4 regions of the Neobacillus sp. FW104-15D2 genome follow, and region 2 is predicted to be linked to each of the others. Evidence: predicted binding sites of a transcription regulator. Region 2 holds the regulator's gene; each other region holds the start of a gene.
The links. The regulator Rex, encoded in region 2, represses fermentation and respiration genes when NADH is low (regulators of the CRP and FNR family bind a similar motif). The targets are predictions, from matches to a motif close to TTGTGAAATATTTCACAA.

Region 1 (3,487 bases), on a different contig from region 2:
AGGTGATGAAAAAAGATATGTTGAGATTTCATTATCTGAATTAAAACGGGCTGAGCAAATTGTTACTGATTTTCTTGCTTTTTCTAAGCCACAATCGGAAAACATGGTTTTCTCCAATTTAAAAGAAGAGATAGATTATGTAACGAATGTTATGATTCCCTATGCCAACATGCATCAGGTAGATGTAGAAGTGAATTTTAATAACACTTTAAAAATTAAGTACGATAAAAATCAGGCAAAGCAGTGTTTAATTAATTTATTTAAGAACGCTATTGAGGCGATGAAAGAAATGGGCGGTGTTCTTTCTATTGATATTTCAGAGCAGGAGAATCAAATTGTCGTTAAAATAACCGATACAGGCATTGGGATGACGAAAGAAGAGGTTTTACGATTAGGGAGACCTTACTATTCTACGAAAAAAGAAGGAACCGGTCTTGGAATGCTGATGGTATATAGTACGGTTGATAAGGTTAATGGCAGAATTGAAATAGAGAGTGAGAAGGGGAAAGGCACTACTTTTCTTATTACGATTCCAAGTCTGCCGTTTTAAAAAGGTTTCGGACAGTGGGGGATGCTGTCCGTTTTTTGTTACTATCATTTAATTGTGTTTTTACATCTCCCATTTCCTTTTTTAAAAGACTGCGAAGAACATAGCCAAAATTAAAAGCCACTTACAATTTTAGGACTTTATTTGTGTTTTTCTCCACGTACTTTCATCCGTTTCAATGCTTCTTCTTAATAGCAGTTTCGTGTATTCTTTTTTCAAAAACAAAACGGACAGCTGAATAGACTGCTGCCCGTTTTCCAATTATCTTTTCTTTTTCCCGCAGAATGTTCCTTTATCCCAAAATCCTTTTTCTGAGCAGCCGATACATGTGAATCCGGCAGATATACATCGGTCCTGGCCGAGTGATTCACAGGAGTTAAAGGCGGTTGGACCTTTACAGCCCAATTTAAACAAACAATATCCTTTTCTGGCACCCTCGTCGTCATAAGACTCGGCAAAAAGCTTTTGGTCAAAGAATGGTTTTCGGTGGCAGGTCATATGGACGGTAGTTTGATAGAACAGTTTTGGACGGAGCTTTTTATCCAGTTCCGGCAATTTTCCATGAAAGTGTACGTGGAGCAGGGTGCCGATCATCACTTCAGGAATAGGCGGGCAGCCGGGAACTAACGCGACAGGAATTTCCTCTGGAATAAGCTCTCGAATATCTACGGAATGGGTCGGATTAATACCAGCTGCTGCAATACCTCCCCAGGCGGAACAGCTGCCAAAAGCAATAACGGCTTTTGCATTTTTTGCTGCATGGATAATTTCTTCCCGGACCGATTTCCCAGCAATCATTAAGAATTCATCACTGCCTGGAATTCCACCTTCTACCGCAAGAACATATTGCCCTTTATATTCTTCAAAAATGCTTTCCTTATGTTCTTCCACCTGATAACCGCTGGCTGCGGATAATAATTCACTGTATTCAAGAGAAATAAAATTCAGCAGTGTATCAAGGGATGATGGCTCGAAAGAACGGGTAAAAGCTTCTTTGCATCCGGTACAATCAAGCGCACTTATCCAAACCACAGGCAAACGTTTATCTGTAAGAGTTAACATTTCTTCTGTTACATGAATGGCTTCTAACCAGTTATATTGGACCATGGTCAAGATCTCCCCTTATATATGCTCAAATATTTCACATAGTATCTTATTTTTATTATAGGTTTAAGGGAGCTGGCCGGAAAGACTGAATCAGAAGGTTTCACAGAAGTGTCATGTTTGCTTTCTTTGTTCTGAAACAGAAACTTCAAGACGCTGTGGCGGTTTATTTCTTCAACTTCTTCTTTAATCTTTTCCAGCTCTATGATCTGATCCATGAGCGGCAGGACATTAATTGCTTCGATTCGGTCCAGGAAGTCTCAAACCGCCAAAAAGAACAGGGATGTCGGGATTATATTTTTTTACGATTTTGGCAAGTTCAATACTGCCGTGAGCGTGGGGTAGCCAGTGAAGGTCTATACCGATTGCTTTGGCCTTGATTTTCTTCATTTTTTCTCGGCATCAAAGTCAGGGTCTAATAGCATCCGGTTGGCGATGTTAATAATCTTAACTTTAAGCCCATACCTTTCAAGATAGTCGCCAATGCTTGTCAATCCAATGGGGTACATTTCAAAGACAGGGGATGAAGGGACGACATCGCTGATTGGACCAGTGAATAGCATCTCTTTCCTAAAATCATATACAGTGGGAGGATGTAAAAGTACCAGGTCATAGATCATTCCATCATCTTCCTGATTTAATATAATAATTGCTTCAGCTACAGTGTATTGCTTTTCTTTTTAAAAGGCATCCTTAAGTTTTACAAAAATAATACTTTTTTTAATTCACCCTGACCTTTTTACCGGTTTTTTTGTATATAGAAGTTGAAAGGGCTGGACCATTCAAGATGGCGGCACGGCCCTTTCAAAAAATTAAAAGGAGCGGTTCAAAATGGCAGAATTACTTATGAAAGAAGAGGCTTTATTACTATTACCTTCACTGGCAAAAAAGTATGGAATAAATGAGGCAATTATTTTGCAGCAGCTTCATTCTTTATTGGAAAAAAGCTCAAATGTGATTGAAGGCAAAAAGTGGATTTATAATACATATAAGGATTGGAAGGTTTATTTTCCATTCTTGTCGGAAAGTACAATCAAACGGACTATGCTTTCATTGCAAAAGGAGGGAGTAGTGATTACAAATAATTTTAACCCTTACAAAATGGATAAAACCAAATGGTATACGATCGATTATGAGGTTATTCAAAAAACGTTTGGAAAATAGTAATGAATAGTCTACTCGATTAATAGTTAATAAGTCACGTGTATTGAACAAGCTTGGATTAGGTCTAAATTAGTGCTACTCACAATGCAGATGCTGCTACAAAGGCATCTAATCTAATTGGTGGAGGAAGCCCACTTATCTATAAAACAATGAGATAAATTGACTGTACCCTCTTTCATTACGAAAGGGGGTTTTTTTTATAGAGCGATATACTTGTGGAATTTTAAGAATTGATAGAATATATAAAAAGAAACTCTTTTTACTGGGGGAATTATATATGGCATATGAATCGAAGGTAATCTGTGATAATAGTAAATCAGTAATTGAAGTTTTGAGTAAAGATCCAAAAGTAAAAGCAGGGCTTGATTTTTTGGAAGAGGATAACGATTATACTACCCAGGAGCAAATCGCTTTAACAGAAATACCGGCACCAACGTTTCAGGAGCAGGAGCGCGGTTTAGAGTATCAAAGAAGATTAATAGAATACGGCCTTAAAAATGTACATATAGACAGCCAGGGGAACGTGTTTGGAGTGAGACCCGGAACAGGGAATGGACCAAAGCTGGTGGTTGCTGGGCATCTAGATACTGTTTTCCCCGGGAGTACGGATGTAAAAGCGAAACTGAGGGATGGCAGGATTTATGCACCAGGAATCGCCGATGATGGCAGAGG
Region 2 (3,487 bases):
ATCCATTCTTTCGAGTGTTTTTCGGCGGCTCTGCGCTCTTTTCGTGGTGGAAGCACGCGCAAGGTTTCTTTGAATGAAATCCTGAAGCTTAGAAATTTCATCCTGCTGCTTTTCATATTGCTTTATGTCCCGTTCAAGGTTCTCCGCTTTTTGTTTTAAATAAGAACTATAGTTTCCGGGAAATCTTTGAATCTGGCGGCGGGAAAGCTCATAAACCTGATTAACCACCTTATCAAGGAAATAACGGTCATGGGAAACAATCAGAATGGCTCCTTCATAGCCCTGAAGATATTGCTCAAGCCAAGTTAAAGTATCAATGTCAAGATGGTTGGTAGGTTCGTCCAGTATTAAAATATCCGGCTTTTTTAATAATAGCTTACCAAGTGCCAATCTTGTTTTTTGGCCACCGCTTAATGAAGAGACAGTAGTAGAGTGGTCAAAGGATTGGAAATTAAGCCCATGCAGGACAGATCGAATATCGGCTTCATATTGATAGCCTCCAAGTTCCTTGAACTTCACCTGTAAAGAGTCATATTCCCGCAAAATTCTTTCATATCGGTCAGAGTCTGAGAATGCATCGGGGTCAGACATCTTGACCTCCAGCTCGCGTATGGTTTTCTCCATTTTACGAAGATCCTCAAAAACTGACAGCATTTCTTCCCAAATGGATAAATTGGATTCAAGTCCAGTATTCTGTGCCAAGTACCCAATCGTGGCATCCTTTGGTTTTATAATTTCACCACCGTCATAGGAAAGGTGGCCGGCGATAATCTTTAACAGTGTAGATTTTCCTGCTCCGTTCCGTCCTACCAAAGCAACACGGTCCCTGGTTTGCAGTTCCAGTTTTATATTCGATAAAATAAGCTCAGCGCCATAGTTTTTTTCCAGCTGATTAACCTGTAATAAAATCATTTTATTCACCTCAGTACTTACGATAAGTTTAACCGATTAGAGGTACACCGGCAATAAAGTGAATCATGCAAAAGGAATTTAAAAGAATGGAAGCGAAAATATTAAGCAGATTAATATATAAAAACAATAAAAACCAAATAAACATATGTGAAGAATAATACAAAGTTCACACACAATATGGGAAAAATAGTGTATTATTTTGATGAGAGGGGTTTTTATAATGGCTGAATTTACACATTTTAATGATGAAGGCAGGGCAAAAATGGTCGATGTCAGCAGTAAGCCGGAAACAGCACGAACTGCACATGCCCACTCGAGTATAAAAGTTAGCAGAGAAATCTATAACAAGATTACCAACCAGGAAATGAAAAAAGGCGATGTGCTGGCTGTAGCCCAGGTAGCAGCTGTTATGTCAGCCAAAAAAACATGGGACATCATCCCTATGTGCCACCCTATTTCGCTTACAGGTGTAAATGTAACCTTTTCATGGGAAGAGGAAGGCCAGGATGAGTATAAATTAAATATTTCTGCGGCAGTGAAAACAAAGGGACAAACAGGTGTTGAAATGGAAGCGTTAACAGCCGCCTCTGTGTGTGCACTGACCGTTTATGATATGTGCAAAGCAGTTGATAAAGGGATGGTCATTGGGCCAACTTATCTGGTTGAAAAAACCGGAGGGAAGAATGGCGATTTCAAAAGAACGGAACTATAATTCATTAGAGGAGAGAGGAAAGAAACATGAGCAATGAGACCATAAAAATACCACAGGCAACGGCCAAAAGACTGCCGCTCTATTATCGCTTTCTCAATCATCTCCATACATCAGGAAAGCAGAGGGTGTCTTCAGCAGAATTGAGTGACGCAGTAAAAGTTGATTCAGCCACTATTCGACGGGATTTTTCTTATTTTGGAGCGCTCGGAAAAAAGGGGTATGGCTATAATGTTAATTACTTATTGACCTTCTTTAGAAAAACACTGGATCAGGATGAATTGACAAAAGTCGCACTTATTGGTGTCGGAAATTTGGGAACGGCTTTATTGAATTATAATTTCTTGAAAAATAACAACACCAAAATTCAAATTGGCTTTGATATTAGCCCCGAAAGAGTGGGTTCCAAAATTGGTGATGTTCCCGTCTACCATATGGATGACATTGAAAAATACCTAAAATCTGAAAAAATACAAATTGTGATCTTAACCGTTCCCGCTCCTGCAGCCCAGCCGGTAACAGACAGACTTATTAAGGCAGACGTTAAAGGGATTTTAAACTTTACACCTGCCCGTTTGCACGTGCCGCCTACAATAAGAGTGCACCATATAGACCTTGCTGTTGAGCTGCAATCATTAATATACTTTCTGAAGCATTATCCTTCAGAAGAAGAAGCACTTTAAAAAAGGCGATAAACTTATTTTTAGATTTTCGCTCCAAGACACTCGCTTTCCGCGAGCGGTTCGGCAAACTTCAGCTCCTGTGGGGTCCACCTGATCCAATTTTCCCGCTGGAGTCTCCTTTCATGCGTTACAATCAGCGCTGCTTTTTTAACACAGCCTAAAAAATAAAAAGGTGAGTTCCAATTCCGGAACTCACCTTTTTGTATGCTTTTTAATCCTAAAATGAAAACCTACCATCTTAAGGCCTGAGGCTACATCAAATGTGGCCAGCAGAACAAGCAGGTAGGTAAAAAATCCCCATCCATCGTCCTGAACATCCTGAATGGCAAAATAAGTGAACAGAACGCCGAGCAGGAAATAAATGATGCCCGAAAACAAAGGTGACTGTCTCATAAAAATCCTCCAATAAAGCTTTGAATTTTGTCAGCGTCCTGCATCATTCTTTCGATTTGGTCTTTATAAACAGATTGGACTAATACGACAAAAGTATTCATCGCCACGTGAGCGAACATGGATACAAAGATATTTTTCGTTCTGACATATAGAAAAGCAAAGGTAAATCCCATTGAAGCGTACAGTAAAATGTGAACCGGCTCCATATGGGCAAGCGCAAAGACGACAGAACTAATCAAAGCGGATATGAAAAAGTTAAAGCGCTTATATAAGCTGCCAAAGATAATTTTTCGAAACACTATCTCCTCAAGGATAGGTCCGATAATGGAACTGATAACCAACACTAAAGGAAAAGCCTGAATTAATTTTAAAATAGCCTGGGTGTTTTCAGATCCCATATTAATTCCCAGAAGTCTTTCAATGCTTGCGGCAATTGATTGGGCAAAAAGAGCAAGAAAAACACCGCCGATAGCCCATGCCACCGAGCTGCCGACAGAAGTACGGCCTCGGGCAAATTCAGGCGACATTCTTTCTTTTCGCAATAAAAACAATGTAATTAAAAAGGCAGCTGTAAAGCTTATAAGCAGCCAATACGGTATAGCAAGCCGCTGCGATTCTAAAGTACTGTTACCCGAAGCTTCGAGTATATGGGTGACAAGCGGAATTCCGACGAAACTCGACAGCTGCATGGCGATATATACAATTAAAATAATCCAATATTCCTTTTTCAATATATAATCTCCCTTTCAGGCTCTTAAATTAATTTCTGCACTATTCCTCATTCTACTCA
Region 3 (3,487 bases), on a different contig from region 2:
CTGTGCGGAAACCCGCACAGCTTTTTCAACTTTTCTTGGCAACCCCGTCTACAAAGACAGATTCCTTGAGCAGGGTCCGTTGATAACCATTATTTTAATACCCACTTTTCAATGGCGAAGGCTACTCCGTCTTCATTGTTAGTTTTTGTCACAAAATCAGCTTCAGCCTTGACTGCTTCCTGGGCATTTCCCATAGCAACCCCCAGTCCTGCTTCTTTAATCATAGCCATGTCATTTAAACTGTCCCCTACTGCCATTACATGCTCGAGCCCGATGCCGAGCTTTTCGCATACCGTCTGAAGGCCCCTTGCTTTGTTTACTCCAAGTGCATTTACTTCTATATTAATAGGACTAGAATTGCTTATTTCAAACAATCCTTTGTCCTGAAGTTCTTTCAATATCAATTCCCGCACATGAGCATCCTCAATATTAAAACCAAATTTCAGCCATTCACCTGCCAGAATATCCTCTGGCATACTATCATTCCAGACCTTATCTACACCAGTAGCCCAAAACTTTGTCCCATGCTTTTGAGAAAGCTCCCACATCCACTGCACGAGATCGGATTGTACAGAATTTCGTTCGACTAGTTCTCCGTTCTGATCCCAAATCTCACTTCCATTCACCGTTACTAAAAAGGATGAAAGCTGCAGGGATTTCGCATGCTCCCTGGATGTCAAAATAGATCTCCCTGTACTTAATACAACATAAATCCCTTTTTCCTGTGCCTCTTTGATTGCTCTGCGGTTGCCTTCTGAAATCTCATCGCTGCTGTTCAAAAGGGTTCCGTCCATATCAAGTGCCACTAATTTTATATCAATCTCTTTTTGCTTATTTTCCAAGATTATGATCCCCTTTTTTACTATTTAATAGTATTAAAATATCCATATACCGTTTAATCAAAACATAGGACAAAAAATGGTTTAATAAAGAAAAACCGGGATTAGCCCGGTTTTTAGATTCAGATTAACTCACATCGTGCTAAGTGGGCAAATTGGCTCCTGCTCCATGATTATCTGCTGAAGTTCCTGTAAAGCAGCATGGAGTCTTTTTAAAAAGTTCTGGGAGCTGCTCCGCTTCTGCTTCTCTTAATGGTGGTGATGATGGTCCTTTGATGGATTGGTAATCACAAATTCTTCTTTTGGCACAAAGAAATACTGGAGCCAAACTCCGTCAAGAAATTCTTCTTTTTTATCTAAAAGGATATCGATATCCTTATCCGTTTTCACAATTTCATCGTTTTCAGTCGGAGTATCTAATCTAATATCATAATGGGCGTGATCGCCATGCATATGTGTCACATATACGCGAATCATCTTTCCCTCTGCTTCTGGCCTGGCAAGCATTTCTTTTAAAACCTTTGCAGCATTTTTGTTGATTTTGCACTTCATGTTAAGTCCTCCATTCGATTTTTTCATTCCCATTATGCCATATCTTATTAAAAAACACTAAAATATTCAATTTGTGGGTATTTTTATTATTTCGATAAAACGAAATTCCCCCCAAAAGAACCTTGACAATGTTTTATGTCAAATAAAAAGACTTCCTTTTACAAAGAAATTCCACTAAAGGTTCATAAATCCTTACTAATTTTGTCACAATTAAACCTTATTTTATATGTTATTATCATAAGCGTAGTGTTTTCTTCATACTCTCATGCGATTGTGATCACCAGTTCCGCTTGATATTGTGAAGATTTTCACAACAATATTAGAATAATCATTCAATTCATTATTTAACAATTAACTTTTTATTTAGAGAGGAGCTGACAGAATGAAATCCAAGAAAGGGTTCTTGATTTCGTTCATGGCGCTGATCCCTATGCTGTTTCTGAGCGGCTGTGACACACACATGGTCGTTTTTGAACCAAAGGGGCCTGCTGCCAGAGAAATACTTGGTTTAATTAACTGGTCGCTTGTACTTATGCTGCTGGTTGTAGTAGTCGTGTTTGGCCTTTTTGGATATATTGTCTGGAAATATCGTGACAGGCCGGAAAGGAAGGATTACGAGCCTCCTGAAGAGCACGGCAGTACTGCTCTTGAAATTACATGGACTGTTATCCCTATTCTGATCGTTATTGCCCTTACTATTCCAACGGTTAAATCTATTTATAATTTGGAGAAAGTACCAAAGGGTTACGAAAATAAGAAGCCAATTACAATTAATGTTACTTCCGCTGACTGGAAGTGGATTTTCAGTTATCCTGAACAAGGAATTGAGACTGTAAACTATGTAAATATTCCAGCTGGAACGCCAGTTAAATTCAAGCTGACTTCTGCCGGTACCATGCAATCCTTCTGGGTTCCTGCACTTGGCGGACAAAAGTACACTATGAATAAAATGGAAACTCAGCTTTATCTGACAGCTGATAAACCAGGCGAATTTTTAGGACGTAACACAAACTTTAACGGCCGAGGCTATGCTGATATGGAATTTACTGTTGAAGCCAAGTCTCCACAAGCGTTTAAAAAATGGGTAGACGAAGTTAAGAATACTGCTCCAAAACTTTCTGAAAAGAAGTATGAGAGCCTTTTAAATCCTACTCACCTTGGCAGATTGACTTTTAACGGAACACATCTTGCATGGGTTGACCATGGAAAAATGGATTCAAAAACATATTTGAACCCTGAAAAATACCGAGTACACGGTTATCAGGGACAAATTTTTAAAGATGAAGAAACTAGCAAAAAGAATGATAAAAAAGATGAAGCAATGAATATGGATGGCCATTCAATGGACGGTATGGACATGAACGGCCAGAAAGACGGAGGTGGTCAATAATGGGCATTCTACTGGGCAGCATTCAATGGAATGAGATCTTAATGGGCGGCGACCCACTTATTGTTGGTTCCCAAATCGCCATTGGCCTTACAATGCTTGGTATTCTTGCCGGCCTGACTTTTTTTAAAAAATGGTCATGGCTTTGGCGTGAATGGCTGACAACTGTCGACCATAAACGAATTGGTATTATGTACATTCTAGCTGGTGTACTTATGTTTTTCCGCGGAGGTATGGACGGAATTTTAATGAAGGTCCAAACTTTGACACCGGAAGAGAAATTTTTAAATGCGCAGCACTATAATGAAATTTTCACTACTCACGGTGTTATCATGATTCTTTTCATGGCAATGCCCTTCCTAATTGGTTTAATGAACGTTGTTATTCCGCTTCAAATCGGAGCTCGTGACGTTGCGTTTCCACAGCTGAATGCTTTAAGCTTCTGGCTGTTCTTTGTTGGAGCAATGTTGTTTAATATTTCCTTTGTTATCGGCGGATCACCTGATGCAGGATGGACGGCTTACTTCCCTCTTGCGGGTAAGGAATTCAGCCCGGGCATCGGTAATAACTATTACGCAGTTGCCATTCAGATTGCCGGTATCGGTACCCTGATGACAGGTATTAACTTTATTGTTACGATCTTAAAAATGCGTGCCAAAGGCATGACATTATTGAAAATGCCAATGTTCTCTTGGACTTCCCTAATTAC
Region 4 (3,487 bases), on a different contig from region 2:
TTGATGTCTGGACGAATATGTTCATCCTCGGAGACTACTGTTTGCTTATTTCTTTTACCAGTTATCGTTACTGGTACAATTTCCTGCGCAAACCGGCCAGATTGCCTTGCCGCAGCGGCTTTCAGATGCGAATTCATGGAAAACTCATCTTGTTCCTCGCGAGTGATAGTATATTTCTCGGATAGATTTTCTGCTGTGATCCCCATGCCGCAGCCAATATACTCATCTGTTAGTGTCGACCAAAGCATATCGTCAATTGGAGGAGCGCCGTTTGGAGAGCCAAACCTAGTGCCTCTCAGGACATGCGGCGACTGGCTCATATTTTCTGTCCCTCCAGCTACAGCTGTTTTGGCATCACCCAGTATCATTGTCTGGGCACTAGAAACAATAGCCTGCAGACCTGATCCACAAAGCCTGTTCACTGTAAGCGCAGGTGTTTCCACCGGGATTTCGCTTTTCAAGGCAATATGACGAGCCAGATAGGATGAGGCCTTCGTTGTATGAATGACATTTCCAAATGCTACATCTTCAATTTCCGTTGGAGACAGTCTGCTTCGTTTTAAGGCTTCGTTTGCAGCCGTTACGGCAAGATCAATATCACTTACATCTTTTAGAGAACCGCCGAATGAACCAAAAGGCGTTCTTGCTCCGTTAATAATATAAATAGATTCCAATTTTCTCTCTCCCCTTTAGCTTTTAGATTTTAATAGGATGATTTTGCCGAAGTAAGGTCTTCTGAATTTTACCGATAGATGCCCTTGGGAATTCCTCCACACTTTAAAATGGGATAGCTGCTCTGCACAAAATGCTCTTATTTCTTCCTCTGATAAGTTAGAAATATACGCAATAATTGCTTCCTATCTCAAATTATCTGGAACTCCAATTACAGTACAGTCGGTTACCCCCTTGATAGCTTGATATAACATTTTCTATTTCTATAGAAGAAACATTTTCTCCTGCTCTTTTAATCAAATCTTTATACCGGTCTACAAACCAGATCAATCCTTCCTTGTTTCTATAGCCCATATCACCTGTATTCTACCCCTGAACCATATTTGTTCATGAAAGGAATGAAAAGTGCGGATAGAAAATGCTGTAAGAACATCCCGAGTTTAAGCTGATTATTAGTGCTGTTAGCAATTTGTAAGAGCTATATGAGGATTCAATCTGGCAGGTAAATACTATTAATCTTCCTCTTGTAATATTTTGTTCAAAATGTTTTTACGAATTTGTGAAATGATGAGCAAACTCACCTCAAATCAAAATTAATAAACTATAATAACAGTGTAATCAAGTTATTAATATTAATTTTCCTAAAGGGGTCTTTAAAATGTTAAACCAAGTCTTAAGAACAAACAAAGTCTCTGCTGTCATTCTCACTTTCCTTCGTTTATATGTTGGCTATGCCTGGTTTGAAGCCGGCCTCCACAAAATTACCGGCGGATTCGATGCTTCAGGATTTTTAAAAGGCGCTATCGGCAATCCAGTAAAAGGTCCAGACGGAAGCATTCTTTACGGAACTTATCTTACTTTCTTAAAAAGCTTCGCTCTTCCTAATGCTCACATCTTCAACGTTTTAGTTCCTTGGGGGGAATTCCTAGTCGGTATCGGCTTAATTCTTGGATGCTTAACTACAGCTGCTATGTTCTTCGGTTTAGTGATGAACTTCTCTTATCTAATGGCTGGCACTATCTCTTCTAACCCAATGGACATTCTGCTTGGTGTCATTATCTTAGCTGCAGGCTTCAATGCTGGTAAAATCGGTTTAGACCGCTGGGTTATTCCTTTCATCCGCAAAACTGCAATTAAAGAAAACAACCATATCGCAAAACAAAATGTTTAATAGCTAACAATATAAAAACTATGATTCTAGTCACAGGTTGTTCAAAATGATTTTACAGAATTGTGAATGGTTGGAAAAATCGGCTTCAAAGTCAACTAAACAAACTATAATAACAACATAAACACATTATTAATATTAAATTATAAAGGGGTCTTCAAAATGTTTAACCAAGTCTTAAGAACAAACAAAGTCTCTGCTGTCATTCTCACTTTCCTTCGTTTATATGTTGGCTATGCCTGGTTTGAAGCCGGCCTGCACAAAATTACCGGCGGATTCGATGCTTCAGGATTTTTAAAAGGCGCGATCGGCAATCCAGTAAAAGGTCCAGACGGAAGCATTCTTTACGGAACTTATCTTACTTTCTTAAAAAGCTTCGCTCTTCCTAATGCTCACATCTTCAACGTTTTGGTTCCTTGGGGCGAATTGCTTGTCGGTCTTGGCTTAATTCTTGGATGCTTAACTACAGCTGCTATGTTCTTCGGCTTAGTAATGAACTTCTCTTATTTAATGGCTGGCACTATCTCTTCTAACCCAATGGACATTCTGCTTGGTGTCATTATCTTAGCTGCAGGCTTCAATGCTGGTAAAATCGGTGTAGACCGCTGGGTGATTCCTTTCATCCGTAAAACAACATTAAAAGGAAACAACCATACTGTTAAACACAATGCTTAATTGATAGTTAGAAATGATCTTTTTGTAAACATTGTTGCTCTTAACGCTTGTAAGTGCCCAATAATCACGGGGTTATTCGGACTACACTAGCATTTCCATTAGCCTTTCTGTCCGAATCACGGCGCTATTCGGACTCCACCGGCTGATACAGGAGCCTTTCTGTCCGAATCATGACTTCATTCGGACTCCTCCGGCTGATCCAAGAGCCTTCCTGTCCGAATCACTGGGCGCGCCATTTTTGTTTAAAAATATACAAATGACGGCCTCTTTTAAAGGAGGCCGTCACTGATAATATAATTCTATTGCACTTGCAGGCTTACATCATCCACAAAGAAGTCGGTTGGGTTGCTGCTGTCATTCGTACCTTTAAAGGCAATTTGGACAGTCTGCCCTTTGTAATTTAGGAGACTGTAGCTTCGCAGCACCCAGCCGGACGCTGTTCCATCATTCAAGGTTAACAATGTTGCGAGTGCGGAGCCGCTTGTATTGCGAACCTGTGCGTAGAAATAATCATAGGCATGGCTTGTTTCTGTTGTAGAAACATAAGTCCAGAACGTTAGCGTCGCACTTGTTGCGGTAGAAGGAATCGTAACAGTTTGATAGATTGTATCCGTACTGCTGTTATATCCATTTAGATAAGCTGAGTAGCTGCCTGTATGCGGACGGGATGTATCAACGAGCTGATAGCCGCCAATACTAGATTCGGTCCATGGTGATTGGCCGCTTTCAAAACCGCCATTTGTAATTAGTTGAGTGACAGTGCCACCTCCGCCTGTTCCTCCGCCGGATGAGGATCCGTTGATATCGCGAATCAAGTTATAAGCATCAGGAGTCCCAATACCTGAAGCCATATCATAACCAGTTGTTGCCGGATAGTACAGGTTACTTCCGCTTGTGACATCGTGGAAAGCGTTATAGGTTTGAGTTGTATTAAACATCTTATAAAGTGTAGGGTTTGCCTGGCCAAGGTTT

Region 1: a site for Rex is predicted at 1,677-1,694, ahead of AC3WR0_RS08050 (hydrogenase small subunit). Genes of this name have one in related genera too.
Region 3: a site for Rex is predicted at 1,688-1,705, ahead of qoxA (cytochrome aa3 quinol oxidase subunit II). Genes of this name have one in related genera too.
Region 4: a site for Rex is predicted at 1,230-1,247, ahead of AC3WR0_RS14970 (DoxX family membrane protein). Genes of this name have one in related genera too.

Annotation. Positions count from the first base shown of each region.
Region 1 is NZ_JBYTCJ010000007.1:135,473-138,959, forward strand. Features, by position in the region: gene AC3WR0_RS08045 (ATP-binding protein) at 1-550, shown strand, start outside; gene AC3WR0_RS08050 (hydrogenase small subunit) at 809-1,654, opposite strand; gene AC3WR0_RS08055 (hypothetical protein) at 1,883-2,041, opposite strand; gene AC3WR0_RS08060 (hypothetical protein) at 2,038-2,271, opposite strand; gene AC3WR0_RS08065 (hypothetical protein) at 2,483-2,815, shown strand; gene AC3WR0_RS08070 (M20/M25/M40 family metallo-hydrolase) at 3,093-3,487, shown strand, end outside.
Region 2 is NZ_JBYTCJ010000049.1:15,664-19,150, reverse strand. Features, by position in the region: gene AC3WR0_RS24360 (ABC-F family ATP-binding cassette domain-containing protein) at 1-912, opposite strand, end outside; gene moaC (cyclic pyranopterin monophosphate synthase MoaC) at 1,133-1,624, shown strand; gene AC3WR0_RS24350 (redox-sensing transcriptional repressor Rex) at 1,651-2,304, shown strand; gene AC3WR0_RS24345 (YdiK family protein) at 2,497-2,697, opposite strand; gene AC3WR0_RS24340 (CPBP family intramembrane glutamic endopeptidase) at 2,694-3,428, opposite strand.
Region 3 is NZ_JBYTCJ010000010.1:29,207-32,693, forward strand. Features, by position in the region: gene AC3WR0_RS09850 (Cof-type HAD-IIB family hydrolase) at 90-842, opposite strand; gene AC3WR0_RS09855 (iron-sulfur cluster assembly accessory protein) at 1,089-1,391, opposite strand; gene qoxA (cytochrome aa3 quinol oxidase subunit II) at 1,774-2,781, shown strand; gene qoxB (cytochrome aa3 quinol oxidase subunit I) at 2,781-3,487, shown strand, end outside.
Region 4 is NZ_JBYTCJ010000018.1:38,019-41,505, reverse strand. Features, by position in the region: gene AC3WR0_RS14975 (acetyl-CoA C-acetyltransferase) at 1-674, opposite strand, end outside; gene AC3WR0_RS14970 (DoxX family membrane protein) at 1,331-1,843, shown strand; gene AC3WR0_RS14965 (DoxX family membrane protein) at 2,003-2,515, shown strand; gene AC3WR0_RS14960 (S53 family peptidase) at 2,815-3,487, opposite strand, start outside.